One region of the Dechloromonas denitrificans genome, then DNA from elsewhere that is predicted to be linked to it. Evidence: predicted binding sites of a transcription regulator. Region 1 holds the regulator's gene; each other region holds the start of a gene.

Region 1 (4,099 bases):
GCAGGCGTCGATCAGGATATCCGGAGGTGTCAGACCATCGGCAACGATGACTGCTGGCGGCAAGGCCGCAAGCAGGTCGAGAAACATCTGCGCGAAGCGACGCTCTCCGATGCGGAAAGCCCAGTCATATTCGGCCTGCCCCATGACCTGCAGTCGTTCTGGGTGAATGATGTTGATGTGCCCAACCACATCGGCACCATAGTTGTTCGACAACTTGATCTCGATGTTGCGTTCGGCCTGCTGCGCCATCATCCAGCTGAGCAGCAGCTTTTCCCGATTATCTTCGTAGAGCTGGGTCAGGCTGATGTGACGCACGTAACTGGCTCAGGCCTGAAACAGGGTAACCACAGCGGCAGGATCGCTTGCCGCAAGCAAGGCTTCCCGGAATGGTTTTTCGGCAAAGCGCTGGGCCAGTTCGGAAAGAATCTGGAGATGTTGCTCGGTCGCCTGCTCTGGAACCAGCAGCACGAACAGGAGATTGACCGGACGCCCATCCGGCGAGTCGAACGGTACGGGAGTTGCCAGACGCAAGAAAGCACCGGCAGCCTGCTTGAGGCCCTTGATCCGACCGTGCGGAATGGCAATACCTTGCCCAAGACCGGTCGAACCCAGTTTTTCACGGGCAAAGAGGCTTTCGAAGACAACCGCACGGGCAAGCCCGAGATGACTCTCGAAAAGCATGCCGGCCTGTTCGAAGACCCGCTTTTTGCTGCCGGCCTCAAGATCAAGAATGACCTGGGTGGCTGACAGAATATTGGCTAAGGGGTTCATAGGAAAATTCAGTGATGCATGGGCCGCAGCGCGGTGGCTGCGGCCGAACGGCAATTATTCAGCCGCGAGAATGACAGGCTTTTCACCGCGATGGTGATCCTGAACTTTTTGCTTGTATTTCTGGACCTGGCGATCAAGCTTGTCGAACATCGAGTCAATCGCTGCGTAGAGGTCGTCACCGGACTCTTCGACATGCATGTCCTTGCCCGGAACGTGGACGGTCACTTCTGCTTTCTGCTTGAGCTTCTCGACAGACAAAATCACGTTAACGCCGGTGACTTTATCGAAATGGCGAACAACAGGGTCAAGTTTGTTTTCAACGTACTCGCGCAAAGCAGGGGTAACGTCGATATGGTGACCAGTGATCTGCAGATTCATGCTTTTCTCCTCTCTCTACAGGGTCTTGCGTAAATTGACCGGCGGGATGTTAAGCGATTCACGGTATTTGGCTACTGTGCGTCGGGCTACAACGATTCCCTGCTGGCCTAGTATTTCGGATAATTGGCTATCCGACAAGGGCTTCTTGCCATCTTCTGCGCCGATCAGTTGTTTGATCAGTGCCCGGATGGCCGTTGCAGAACACGCACCACCGGTATCGGTGGCAACGTGACTGCCAAAAAAGTATTTCAATTCAAAGATACCGCGCGGCGTGGCCATGTATTTCTGGCTGGTAACGCGTGACACGGTCGACTCGTGCAAACCGAGAATATCGGCAATCTCGCGCAGCACGAGCGGACGCATCGCCACTTCGCCATGCTCGAAAAACTGGCGCTGACGATCGACGATCGCCTGGGTAACACGGTGAATCGTTTCAAACCGTTGCTGAACATTCTTGATCAGCCAGCGTGCTTCCTGCAGCTGGCCGGTCATGTTGCCGTTTCCTCGACGCTGGCGTGACAGGATTTCAGCGTACAACCGATTGATCCGCAAACGCGGATAGGCATCCGGATTGATATAAGCCGTCCACTTTCCCTTGAGCTTGCGAACCATCACGTCCGGGGTGATATAGCGCGCTTCAATGGCTGCAAAACGTGCGCCTGGGCGAGGATCAAGGCTGACGATCAAGCTGTGTGCCGCTTTCAGGGCGGGATCTTCGCAATCCGTCAGACGACGGATTTTGGCAAAGTCGCGGGCAGCGAGTAATTCAAGGTGTTGCTCGACAATGGTCAGCGCCAGGTTGCGCACCGGGTTTTCCGGCAAAACCTTCAGTTGCAGGGCGAGGCATTCTTTCGGCCCACGCGCACCGATACCTGTCGGATCGAAACTCTGGATATGGCGAAGCGCAATTTCCAGCTCCTCCAGCTCGATTTCATACTCGGGCGGCAGGGTTTCCCACAGCTCGTCGAGAGACGCCGAGAGATAGCCATCATCATCAAGCGCTTCGATCAGGAAACGCACCAGGCTGCGATCCCGGTCCGACAGCTGGGTCATGCCCAATTGCCAGCCAAGGTGATCGCGCAAACTGGTTGTTGCGGCATGGATGTCGTGGCTGTCGCTGTCATCGTCCTCATCGCGACCAGCCCCGGTATAGGTACCGGCATCGGATGACCAGCGATCGTCATCGACGTCGGATGGCGCACTCGGGATATCCTGCTCGCGCTCTTCACGCGCATCCCGTTCATCGCGCTCAGCCCGCTGTTCGCGCTCCCCTTCGTCGCTCTTTGGCGCATCGAATTGCTGGGCCGAAGAATAAGACTCCGTTCCGGCATCATCATCCCGTTCGAGCATCGGATTTTCAAGCAGATAGCGCTCGATTTCCTGCTGCATCTCGATCGTCGATAGTTGCAGCAATTTGATTGATTGCTGCAACTGTGGCGTCAGGGCCAGATGCTGGGAAAGCTTGAGTTGAAGAGCCGGTTTCATCGAATGGGGTAGGGACGCTGCTTATCGGTCAGAGCTTGAAATGCTCGCCAAGGTAAACCTTGCGCACACTTTCATTATCAACGATTTCATCCGGACGGCCAGCAGCCAGAACGCGCCCCGCACTGATGATGTAGGCGTGATCGCAAATGCCCAGGGTTTCACGCACGTTGTGATCGGTGATCAGCACCCCGATGCCCCGCTCCTTGAGGAAACGGATGATTTTCTGGATTTCAAGCACCGCAATCGGGTCGACCCCGGCAAACGGCTCATCCAGCAGAATGAAGCGCGGGCTGGTTGCCAGGGCCCGGGCAATTTCGACACGCCGGCGCTCGCCGCCGGAAAGAGCCGCTGCATTGACGTGACGGACATGGCCGATATGCAGTTCACCGAGCAAGCCCTCCAGCCGGTCATTCAACTCTTTCTCGGGCAGATCGAGCAGTTCCAGCACGGCGCGAATGTTTTCCTCGACATTCAGCTTGCGAAAGACCGAAGCCTCCTGCGGCAGATAGGACAAGCCCTGGCGGGCCCGGCTGTGCATCGGCAGGTGAGTCAGCTTCGCATCGTCGATGTAAACCTCGCCGCCATCAGCCGGCACCAGACCGACAATCATGTAGAAACAGGTTGTCTTGCCGGCACCATTCGGCCCGAGCAAACCAACGACCTCTCCACTTTTGACCTCAAAAGACACATCCTCAACCACCGTGCGCGATTTGTAGCGCTTCTTCAGGTTGTGGGCAGCCAGCGTGGAAATCTTCTTGTCCGTCATTCTTCGGCTCCGCGCATCACTCGGCGTATGGCGTCGCCGGAAAAACCTCGATATTGCAAAAATCGCATCTGTTTGCCGCGCTCTTCAGCCGATTGCGGCAACTGCTTGAACTTTCTCGCCCAAACCTGACGACAACGCTCGGTCTCGTCCCCTGCTTCCGGCAAGGCGGCTGCAATTTCATCGTCGCTCACGCCGGTCTGGCGCAATTCCTGGCGCAACCGGGCGTTGCCGTAACGTCCGGCCCGGGCAACGACGCGCTGAGTGGCAAAACGGGAATCCGAGAGCAGGCGCTCCGTCTGCAGTCTTTCGAGGACAGCATCGAGCTGTTCCTCGGATTCTGCCTGCGCGGCGAGTTTGGTCTTCAACTCCGCCCGGCTGTGATCACGCCGGGTCAGAAGTCGAAGAGCCGCAACACGCAGCGCAACAACCGGATCAGGCATCAGCCTTGGCAGCCTTGACCGGCTTGATGACGTTGGTACTGGCTGCCTCACGAATGCCGGCTTCGATTTCCTGGGCAATTTCGGGGTTGGCACGCAGGAACTCGCGAGCGTTGTCCTTGCCCTGGCCGATTTTTTCGCCTTTATAGGCGTACCAAGCACCGGATTTGTCGACCAGCTTGTGGGCGACGCCCATTTCGACAATTTCGCCCTGACGGGAAATGCCTTCGCCGTACAGGATGTCGAAAATGGCTTCGCGGAA
Region 2 (4,099 bases), 250 kb from region 1:
TTGGCGTACATGGCTTTCAGCGTCAGGTAGAGGTGGGCCATGATGTCGGCGTCACTCTTCGATTCGCCCGGTCCTTCCACGGCTTTCCAGTGCCAGCGCACGACACGGCCGGAGTTGGTGCAGGTGCCGGCTTCTTCGGCAAAGAAGGCGACCGGCAGGCGGAACACTTCAGTCTGGATGGTTGACGGGTCGGTCGGGTTGACCTCGCCGTGGTTCTTCCAGAATTCGGAGGTTTCCGTCACCAGCGGATCCATGATCACCAGGTACTTCAGCTTGGCCAGTGCGTCGCCGACCTTCTTCTTGTTGGCAACCGAGGCCAGCGGATTGAAGCCCTGGCAGACAAAGCCAGTCATCTTGCCCTGGTACATCCGGTCGAACATGGCGAGCACGTCGTAGGAGACATCCTTCTTCGGCAGCCAGTCGTAGCAGAAGTCGTTTTCCGGCGTCGCTTCCTTGCCGTACCAGGACTTCATCAGGCTGGTCCACCATTTCGGGTAGTTCTGCATGAAGTTCATCTGGTTCGGCCGCATCGCTTTCGGCGTGCGTTTTTCCAGATAACTCTTGCGGTCAAGATCCGAATCCAGCGGTGCACCGAGGTAGCCCGGCAGTGCGTCGGAATAGAGGCACTGATCGGTGATGCCCTGAACGTTGGAGTGTCCGCGCAGCGCATTGATGCCGCCACCGGCCATGCCCATGTTGCCGAGCAACTGCTGGATGATCGCCATGCTGCGGATGTTCTGGGTGCCGACCGAGTGCTCGGTCCAGCCCAGCGCATACAGGTTGGTCATCGTCTTGTTGGGGGCGGCGGTCTCGGCGATGTATTCGCAGACCTTGAGGAAGGCTTCCTTGGGTGTCCCCGTGATCTTGGCCACGACATCCGGCGTGTACCGGGCGTAGTGCTTCTTCATGATCTGGAAGACGCAGTTCGGGTCTTGCAGGGTCTCATCGACCTTGGCGTAACCGTCCTTGTCGAACTGGTATTTCCAGGAATCCTTGTCGTAGGTGCGTTTCTCGGCGTTGTAGCCCGAGAACAGGCCGTCTTCCAGCCCGAAACGTTCATCGATCAGGAACGAGGCATTGGTGTAGTGCTTGACGTATTCGTGATGAATCTTGTCGTTCGACAACAGGTACTGGATGACGCCGCTCAGGAAGGCGATGTCGGAACCCGGACGAATCGGTGCGTAATAATCAGCGACGGATGCTGTACGGTTGAAGCGCGGGTCGACCACGACCAGCTTGGCCTTACGCTGCTTTTTTGCTTCGATCACCCACTTGAAGCCGCACGGGTGCGCTTCGGCAGGATTGCCGCCCATCACGAAAACAAGGTCGGTGTTCTTGATGTCAACCCAATGGTTGGTCATCGCGCCACGCCCAAAACTCGGAGCCAGACTGGCCACCGTGGGAGCGTGTCAAATACGGGCCTGGGTGTCGAAAGCGACGGAACCGAGACTGCGCAGAACCTTGTGAGTGATGTAACCGGATTCGTTGCTGGCCGATGAGCTGGCCAGGAAGCCGAAGGTGTTCCAGCGATTGACTGTGACCCCGGCCGCATTCTTGGGAATGAAGTTGGCATCGCGGTCAGCCTTCATCCGCTTGGCAATACGCTCAAAAGCCTCGTGCCAGGAAATGCGCTTCCATTCGTTGCTGCCCGGTTCGCGTACTTCCGGGAATTTCAGGCGGGTCGGGCTGTTGACCATGTCCATCAGGCCGGCGCCCTTGGGGCACAAGCTGCCACGGTTGACCGGATCGTCCGGATCGCCTTCGATATGAATGATCTTGCCCGGCGCATTCTTGGATTTGTCGCCGGTCGAGTAAATGAGTACGCCGCAGGACACCGAGCAGTACGGACAGTTGTTCCGTGTTTCGGTGGCGCGGGCGAGTTTATAGGTACGTACTTCCGCGAGGGCTGCTGTCGGTGAGAATCCCATCAGTGCGATGGACGACCCTCCCAGCCCGGCGGAGCAGACCCTGAAGAACTGCCGCCTGTTCATGTTCATTGAGTTTCCTCCTCATGCGACCCCATGTCGCAAGGGAAGATCTTTGCAATGAATGTGCCATTTGCCGTAAGTGCTTGAACTATCGGTAATCGCCCGCCTGTTGGTGGTGTGTGATGTGGGACATTTTGTCTGCCGGGCGGCGTGCCAGGACAAAATGTCCCACATCGCTTTTTGCTAGAAGGTAATGACCTTGTCCGCCTGCAGCGTCGCTTCGGCCAGTTCAACCAGCGTGCCGATAGCCGTGCCGGGAATCAGCGGCAACTCACCGAGGCCGCGGGCCAGCGCACAAGTCCGGCACAAACGGATATCGACACTCTGCGCAACCAAGCCTTCAACCATGCCCTGCAAACCGTTGCCGGTGCCGTCGATCTGGTTGGGCAAGCCGAGCACCGTGGCGTCGGACATCAGGAAAACGCGGATCGCCGGCTTGGCATCGTTGCCCGCCAATGCCGTGGCCAGGCGCAGCGCGGACAGGCAACGCTCGCTGCCGTAGGGGGCGGCGTTGATGATGATCAGGATGTTTTGCATGGCTTGCTTTCGTCTATCAGAAAAGCATGATAATAGCCTTGCTCAGCGCATTTTTTGCCGCAACCACGTACTGGCCTGATCGACGGCAATCGACAGTAAAAGCATGGCGATGATCACGGTCGACGCCTGGGCGTGGTGAAAAAGCGAAAGCTCGAAGTAGAGGAGTTGCCCAAGCCCGCCGGCGCCGACGAAGCCGAGGATGGCGGCCATGCGGATGTTCATTTCCCAGCGGTACAGCGTGTAGGCGATCAGTTGGGGCGCAGCGCCGGGCAGGGTGCCGTACAAAAAAGCGAGAAGGCCGGGCGTTCCGGCCAGGCGCAGCGCTGCTCCCGGTGCGGGTGGCGCGTTATCGAGTGCTTCGGCGTAGAGCCGGCCGAGCACGCCGGCGGTGTGCAGGGCCAGGGCCAGCGCGCCGGCAAAAGGACCGAGGCCGACGGCCAGTGCGGTGATCGTTGCCCAGACCAGTTCCGGCACCGAGCGCAGCGTGTTGAGCAGGAAACTGCATGGCGTGCGCCATTTGGGCAGGGCCAGGATCAGGCCGGCGATAGCGGCGAGCAGGGTGCCAACGACTGAAATGGCCAGCGTTTCCCAGATGCCTTTCGCTACTTTGCTCAACCAGTCGGTGGATAAGTCAGGCGGGAAGAAGCCGGCGATGAATTCGCCGATGCTGTGGGCGGCTTCCGCGGTCAACAGCGCTTTCAGGCCGATTTCCAGATAATTGAAACTGGCGACGATGCCAATGCCCAAGGCCACGCCAAGCAGGCTGCTGCGCCAGCCGAAGGGAGAGGCGCGATGGGCCGGCGGCGTGTCGAGCGCCCGGCGTAGCCAACCGGACAGGCCATCGGCCGAAAAAACGAGGAGCATGAAGGCGAGCAGGATGCTCGCTGCTTCGCCGCCGTTGAGCATTTTCATCGCCTGGTCCATCAGCTGGCCGAGGCCTCCGGCTCCGACGAAGCCCATGACGACCGAGGCTCGGATGGCGCATTCCCAGCGATAAACGGTGTACGAAGCGAGTTCCTTCGAGGCCTGTGGAATCAGGCCGTACAGAATGGCCAAGGGGCGGCTGGCACCGCTGCGCCGCAGGGCCAGGGCCGGGGCGGCATCGACTGATTCGAGAATCTCGGCGTAAACCTTGGCCAGCATACCGCCGTAGGTCAGGCCGAGGGCCAGCACGCCGGCCGCCGGACCAAGGCCGAAGACGCGCACGAAAACCAGCGCCCAGACCAGTTCCGGAATGCCGCGCAGGATGGTCAGCAGGCTGCGCGTGAGCGGGTTGAGCGTTGCGCGCTCGCGTCCGGCTGCGGTGGCCAGATAGCCCATCGGCACGGCGATCAGAAAGGCCAGCGCCATGCCGGCGGTGGCGATCGCCAAGGTTTCGAGTGTTGCCTTGGCCAGATAGCCGATGAATTCGGCACCGCTTTCCGGCGGCAGGAAGCCGGCCAGAAAATGGCCGATGACCTTGAGGTTGCCGGCATCGAACAGCAGGCCGGGTTTGACCTCGGCGGCCCGGAACAGCGGCCAGAGGATAGCCAGGGTAGCCAGCCCGCCGATCAGGCGCGGGCGTGCGGCCGGGT
Region 3 (4,099 bases), 110 kb from region 1:
ACCCAGCATGGAAGGCTTGCCCTTCAGGATCCATTCGGCACACATCCAGGAGAGTGCAGCACACGACGTGGCAACCCAGGTGTTGACCATGGCCAGAGCAGCGCCGCCGGAGGCTTCGAGTGCAGAGCCGGCGTTGAAGCCGAACCAGCCGAACCACAGCAGGGAAGCACCGATCATCGTGAAGGTCAGGGAGTGCGGGGCCATCGAAACATTGCCCAGGCCAGTACGCTTGCCAATCAACCAGGCACCAACCAGACCGGCAACAGCGGCGTTGATGTGCACCACGGTACCGCCGGCAAAGTCGAGCGCACCCTTCTGGAACAGGAAACCAGCCGTCTTGGCAGCCGCTTCACCAGCCGCAGCATCGATGTAGGCATCCGGACCCGCCCAATACCAGACCATGTGAGCCATCGGAATGTAGGACAGCGTGAACCAGATGATCATGAAGACCAGGATCGCGGCAAACTTGGCACGCTCAGCAAAGGCACCAACGATCAGACCACAGGTAATCGCTGCGAAAGCGCCCTGGAAGATCACGAAAGCCAGCTCGGAGATAACGACACCCTTGGAGAAGGTCGCGCCCACCGATTCGACTGTCACACCCTTGAGGAAGAGCTTGTCGAGCACGCCAAAGAACTCGTTACCTTCGGTGAATGCGGCGGAATAGCCGTAGATCACCCAGAGAACGGAAATCAGCGAGAAGGTGACGAACACCTGCATCAGCACCGACAACATGTTCTTGGTGCGCACCAGGCCACCGTAGAACAGGGCCAAACCCGGAATCGACATCAGGATGACCAGTGCAGCACTGATCATGACCCAGGCGTTGTCACCCTTGTTGGGAACCAAGGGCGCAGCAGCCGGAGCGGCTGCCGGGGTAGCTGCGGGTGCAGCTGCAGCGACAGCCGCAGGAGCTGCAACGGCGGCGGCGACCGGAGCCGCCGCTTCCTTTTCTTCAGCCCAGGCCGGCGCGCCGAAGGTAACGGCACCGACCAGAGCAAGCAATGCAAATAGGCGTTTCATGGTTTGCTCCTTAAAGGGCATCGGTACCGGTTTCGCCGGTCCGGATACGAACAACCTGTTCAACGTCGAAGACAAAAATCTTGCCGTCACCGATCTTGCCGGTACTGGCCGATTTCTCGATCGCTTCGATCACCTGATCCAGCTGCTCGCTCTTCACGGCAGCCTCAATTTTCACTTTCGGCAGAAAATCGACGACATATTCAGCGCCCCGATACAGTTCGGTATGCCCTTTTTGCCGGCCGAAACCCTTCACTTCAGTGACGGTGATGCCCTGCACGCCAATGGCAGACAGTGCTTCACGCACTTCGTCAAGCTTGAATGGCTTGATGATGGCGGTTACGAATTTCATGAATAATTCCCCAGTAGATTGTTAGCTTGTTTTCCACCGCCGGTGCCGGCCGGGTCACCCACGGTGGGAAAAGGCTTAAGTCAAATTAAAAAGTTTTGGTGAAAGACGCTGCCAGAACGCCCTTGGATGCATCCTTGGTTGCCCAGTTGTAGGCTTCACCGGATTTACCCTTGGCCGTGGTATCGGTGTAAGCCAGACCCACGACACCGAAACCAACATCCTTGGTAGCGCCCAGCTTCCAGTCGGTATAGGAAGCAGCACCGTAGTTCTTGATGTTCTGACGACCGAGGTGAGCGATCAGGTTGAATGTTTCATCAACCGGGTAGGTCACCGTCAGGTCGGTGTAGTTGGAACCTTGCGTCTTCGCATCGGCCGCAGTACCACCCCAGTTGAAAATGCTGTTGGAAACAACGTGGTTGTACTTCAGGCTGACGATCTTCCAGCTACCACCGATATATGCTTCGGTCGTGTTTGCCGTCACACCAGCGGCGCCCTGGAACTGACCGGGGTAGAAGTAACGAATGGCACCGACGTCATAACCGAAATCACCGATAGCACCCTTGTAGCCGCCGTAAAGGTCGAGCTCGACACGGTTACCCTTCTGAACCTGGAGATCCTTGCGGTCGGTCCATTCAATCGAAGAACCCCAGGCGCCGATATACAGGCCGCTCGAATGGGCATAGTCGACACCGGCTTGCAGGGCTGGCTGGTGCTGGCTCTGGCTGATACCGCGGAAAACGTAGTCGGAAACGACGCCAACATTGGCGGTCAGGGCCGGAGCCGGGGCAGCATCTTCGGCGAAGGCCGGAACAGCAAAGGCACTAACCAGAGCCAGGGCAATCAGTGATTTCTTCATGGTTTCTCTCCTGCAAGCAAAATAAAATAAACAAAAATGTTTTATGCAACTCAACAGTAGCAGGAGGCGTGCCAGGCTCGTTTTTGATCAAAATCAAACGATCTCCCCACGATTGCGGCCCCCAAGCGAATAGGGGCGCACCAATCGAGTGCGTAGACTTTATTGCCCGCACCACCGACGAGCGGCCATCCTGAAAAGTGACTTACGCCGCTGTGTTACACTGGCCAATCACGGAGGAACCTCATGCTCGACCCCAAAACCATGGAAGAAATCGGCGCCAAGATGAGCGCCCTGCTGGCCAGCTCACCTGCCAAGGACATCGAAAGAAACGCCAAGGCCGTCATGAGCGGCATGTTTTCCAAGCTTGATCTGGTCACCCGCGAAGAGTTTGATATCCAGGCTCAGGTGCTGGCCCGCACCCGCGAGAAGCTCAAACAACTCGAAGCCCGTGTCGAGGCCCTGGAAAAAGCCCGCTCGGGCGAGTAATCCACATGGCGCTAGCCGTCGCTCACAGCCGAGGGCTTGACGGTCTCAACGCCCCGCCGGTCATCGTCGAGGTTCATCTGGCCAGTGGCCTGCCCAGTTTTGCACTGGTCGGTCTGCCGGATACCGAAGTCAAGGAAGCGCGCGACCGCGTGCGCGCAGCCATCGTCAATTCCGGCTTTGAATTCCCGGGCAAGCGCATCACGGTCAACCTTGCCCCGGCCGATTTACCGAAAGAGTCGGGCCGTTTCGATCTGCCGATCGCCCTCGGTATCCTTGCTGCCAGCGGCCAGATTCCGGCCCGCGCACTGGCTGATTACGAATTTGCCGGCGAACTGTCTCTTTCCGGTGAATTACGTCCGGTTCGCGGCGCACTGGCCATGGCGCTCCAGACAGGCCAGGGCAAGGCCTTCATCCTGCCCGAAAGCAGCGCCCACGAAGCCGCCCTGACCGGGAGCGATCATATTTTTGCTGCCCGCTCCCTGCTTGAAGTCTGCGCACACCTGGGCGGCCAGCAGGCTTTGCCCCGAGCTGTCGCGGTCGACGACAGAAAAGCGCCTGTTTTCCCCGATTTGAGTGAAGTACGCGGTCAGACACAAGCCAAACGTGTGCTGGAAATCGCTGCCGCTGGAAATCACTCGCTACTGATGATCGGTCCGCCTGGCTCAGGAAAATCGATGCTTGCGGCCCGCCTGCCCGGCCTGATGCCGGCCCTCGATCCCGATGCGGCCCGCAGTTCGGCAGCCGTGCTGTCCCTCACCGGCCTGTTTCGACCAGAAAATTTCGGCGTCCGCCCCTATCGCCAGCCCCATCACACGGCATCTGCTGTTGCGCTGGTTGGCGGCGGCAACCCACCTCGCCCGGGTGAAATCAGCCTGGCGCATCAGGGCGTGCTTTTTCTCGACGAATTGGTCGAATTTGATCGCAAGGTCCTCGAAACCCTGCGCGAACCGCTTGAGTCCGGCCGGGTGCACATTGCTCGTGCCGCCCGGCATGCTGAATTCCCTGCCGAGTTTCAGCTGATCGGGGCAATGAATCCGTGTCCATGCGGCTTCCACGGTGACAGCCAGGGAAAATGCCGGTGCACTCCCGACCAGATCGCCCGTTACCGCGGCAAGCTTTCCGGCCCGTTTCTCGACCGCATCGATCTGCTCATCGAAGTCCCCGCCCTGCCGGCCGACACGCTGGCCGAACAAGCCGCAGGAGAAGCATCGGCGACAGTTCGGGCGCGCGTTGAAACAGCGCAGGCCCGACAACGGGCTCGCCAGCACAAACCGAATGCCCGCCTGAGTGCGGCTGAAGTCGATCAGTGCTGCAGTCCCGATGAAGCCGGAAAACAGCTCCTCAAACAAGCTACCACCCGGCTCAATCTGTCGGCCCGCGCCTGG

The links. The regulator sigma-54, encoded in region 1, starts transcription at its own class of promoters, with help from an activator protein. The targets are predictions, from matches to a motif close to TGGCACGCTTNCTGCTNA.
Region 2: the regulator sigma-54 is predicted to act here: its motif matches at 2,040-2,057, upstream of fdnG (formate dehydrogenase-N subunit alpha).
Region 3: the regulator sigma-54 is predicted to act here: its motif matches at 2,285-2,302, upstream of KI614_RS00230 (TorF family putative porin).

What each region holds. Positions count from the first base shown of each region.
Region 1 covers NZ_CP075187.1:3,408,017-3,412,115, forward strand. Annotated here, with positions in the region: gene hprK (HPr(Ser) kinase/phosphatase) at 1-315, opposite strand, end outside; gene ptsN (PTS IIA-like nitrogen regulatory protein PtsN) at 325-771, opposite strand; gene hpf (ribosome hibernation-promoting factor, HPF/YfiA family) at 826-1,149, opposite strand; gene KI614_RS16105 (RNA polymerase factor sigma-54) at 1,165-2,634, opposite strand; gene lptB (LPS export ABC transporter ATP-binding protein) at 2,663-3,400, opposite strand; gene recX (recombination regulator RecX) at 3,397-3,840, opposite strand; gene recA (recombinase RecA) at 3,833-4,099, opposite strand, start outside.
Region 2 covers NZ_CP075187.1:3,153,682-3,157,780, reverse strand. Annotated here, with positions in the region: gene fdnG (formate dehydrogenase-N subunit alpha) at 1-1,997, opposite strand, end outside; gene KI614_RS14855 (DsrE/DsrF/TusD sulfur relay family protein) at 2,172-2,525, opposite strand; gene KI614_RS14850 (PhnE/PtxC family ABC transporter permease) at 2,568-4,099, opposite strand, start outside.
Region 3 covers NZ_CP075187.1:56,072-60,170, reverse strand. Annotated here, with positions in the region: gene KI614_RS00240 (ammonium transporter) at 1-1,023, opposite strand, end outside; gene glnK (P-II family nitrogen regulator) at 1,034-1,372, opposite strand; gene KI614_RS00230 (TorF family putative porin) at 1,458-2,228, opposite strand; gene KI614_RS00225 (accessory factor UbiK family protein) at 2,472-2,714, shown strand; gene KI614_RS00220 (YifB family Mg chelatase-like AAA ATPase) at 2,720-4,099, shown strand, end outside.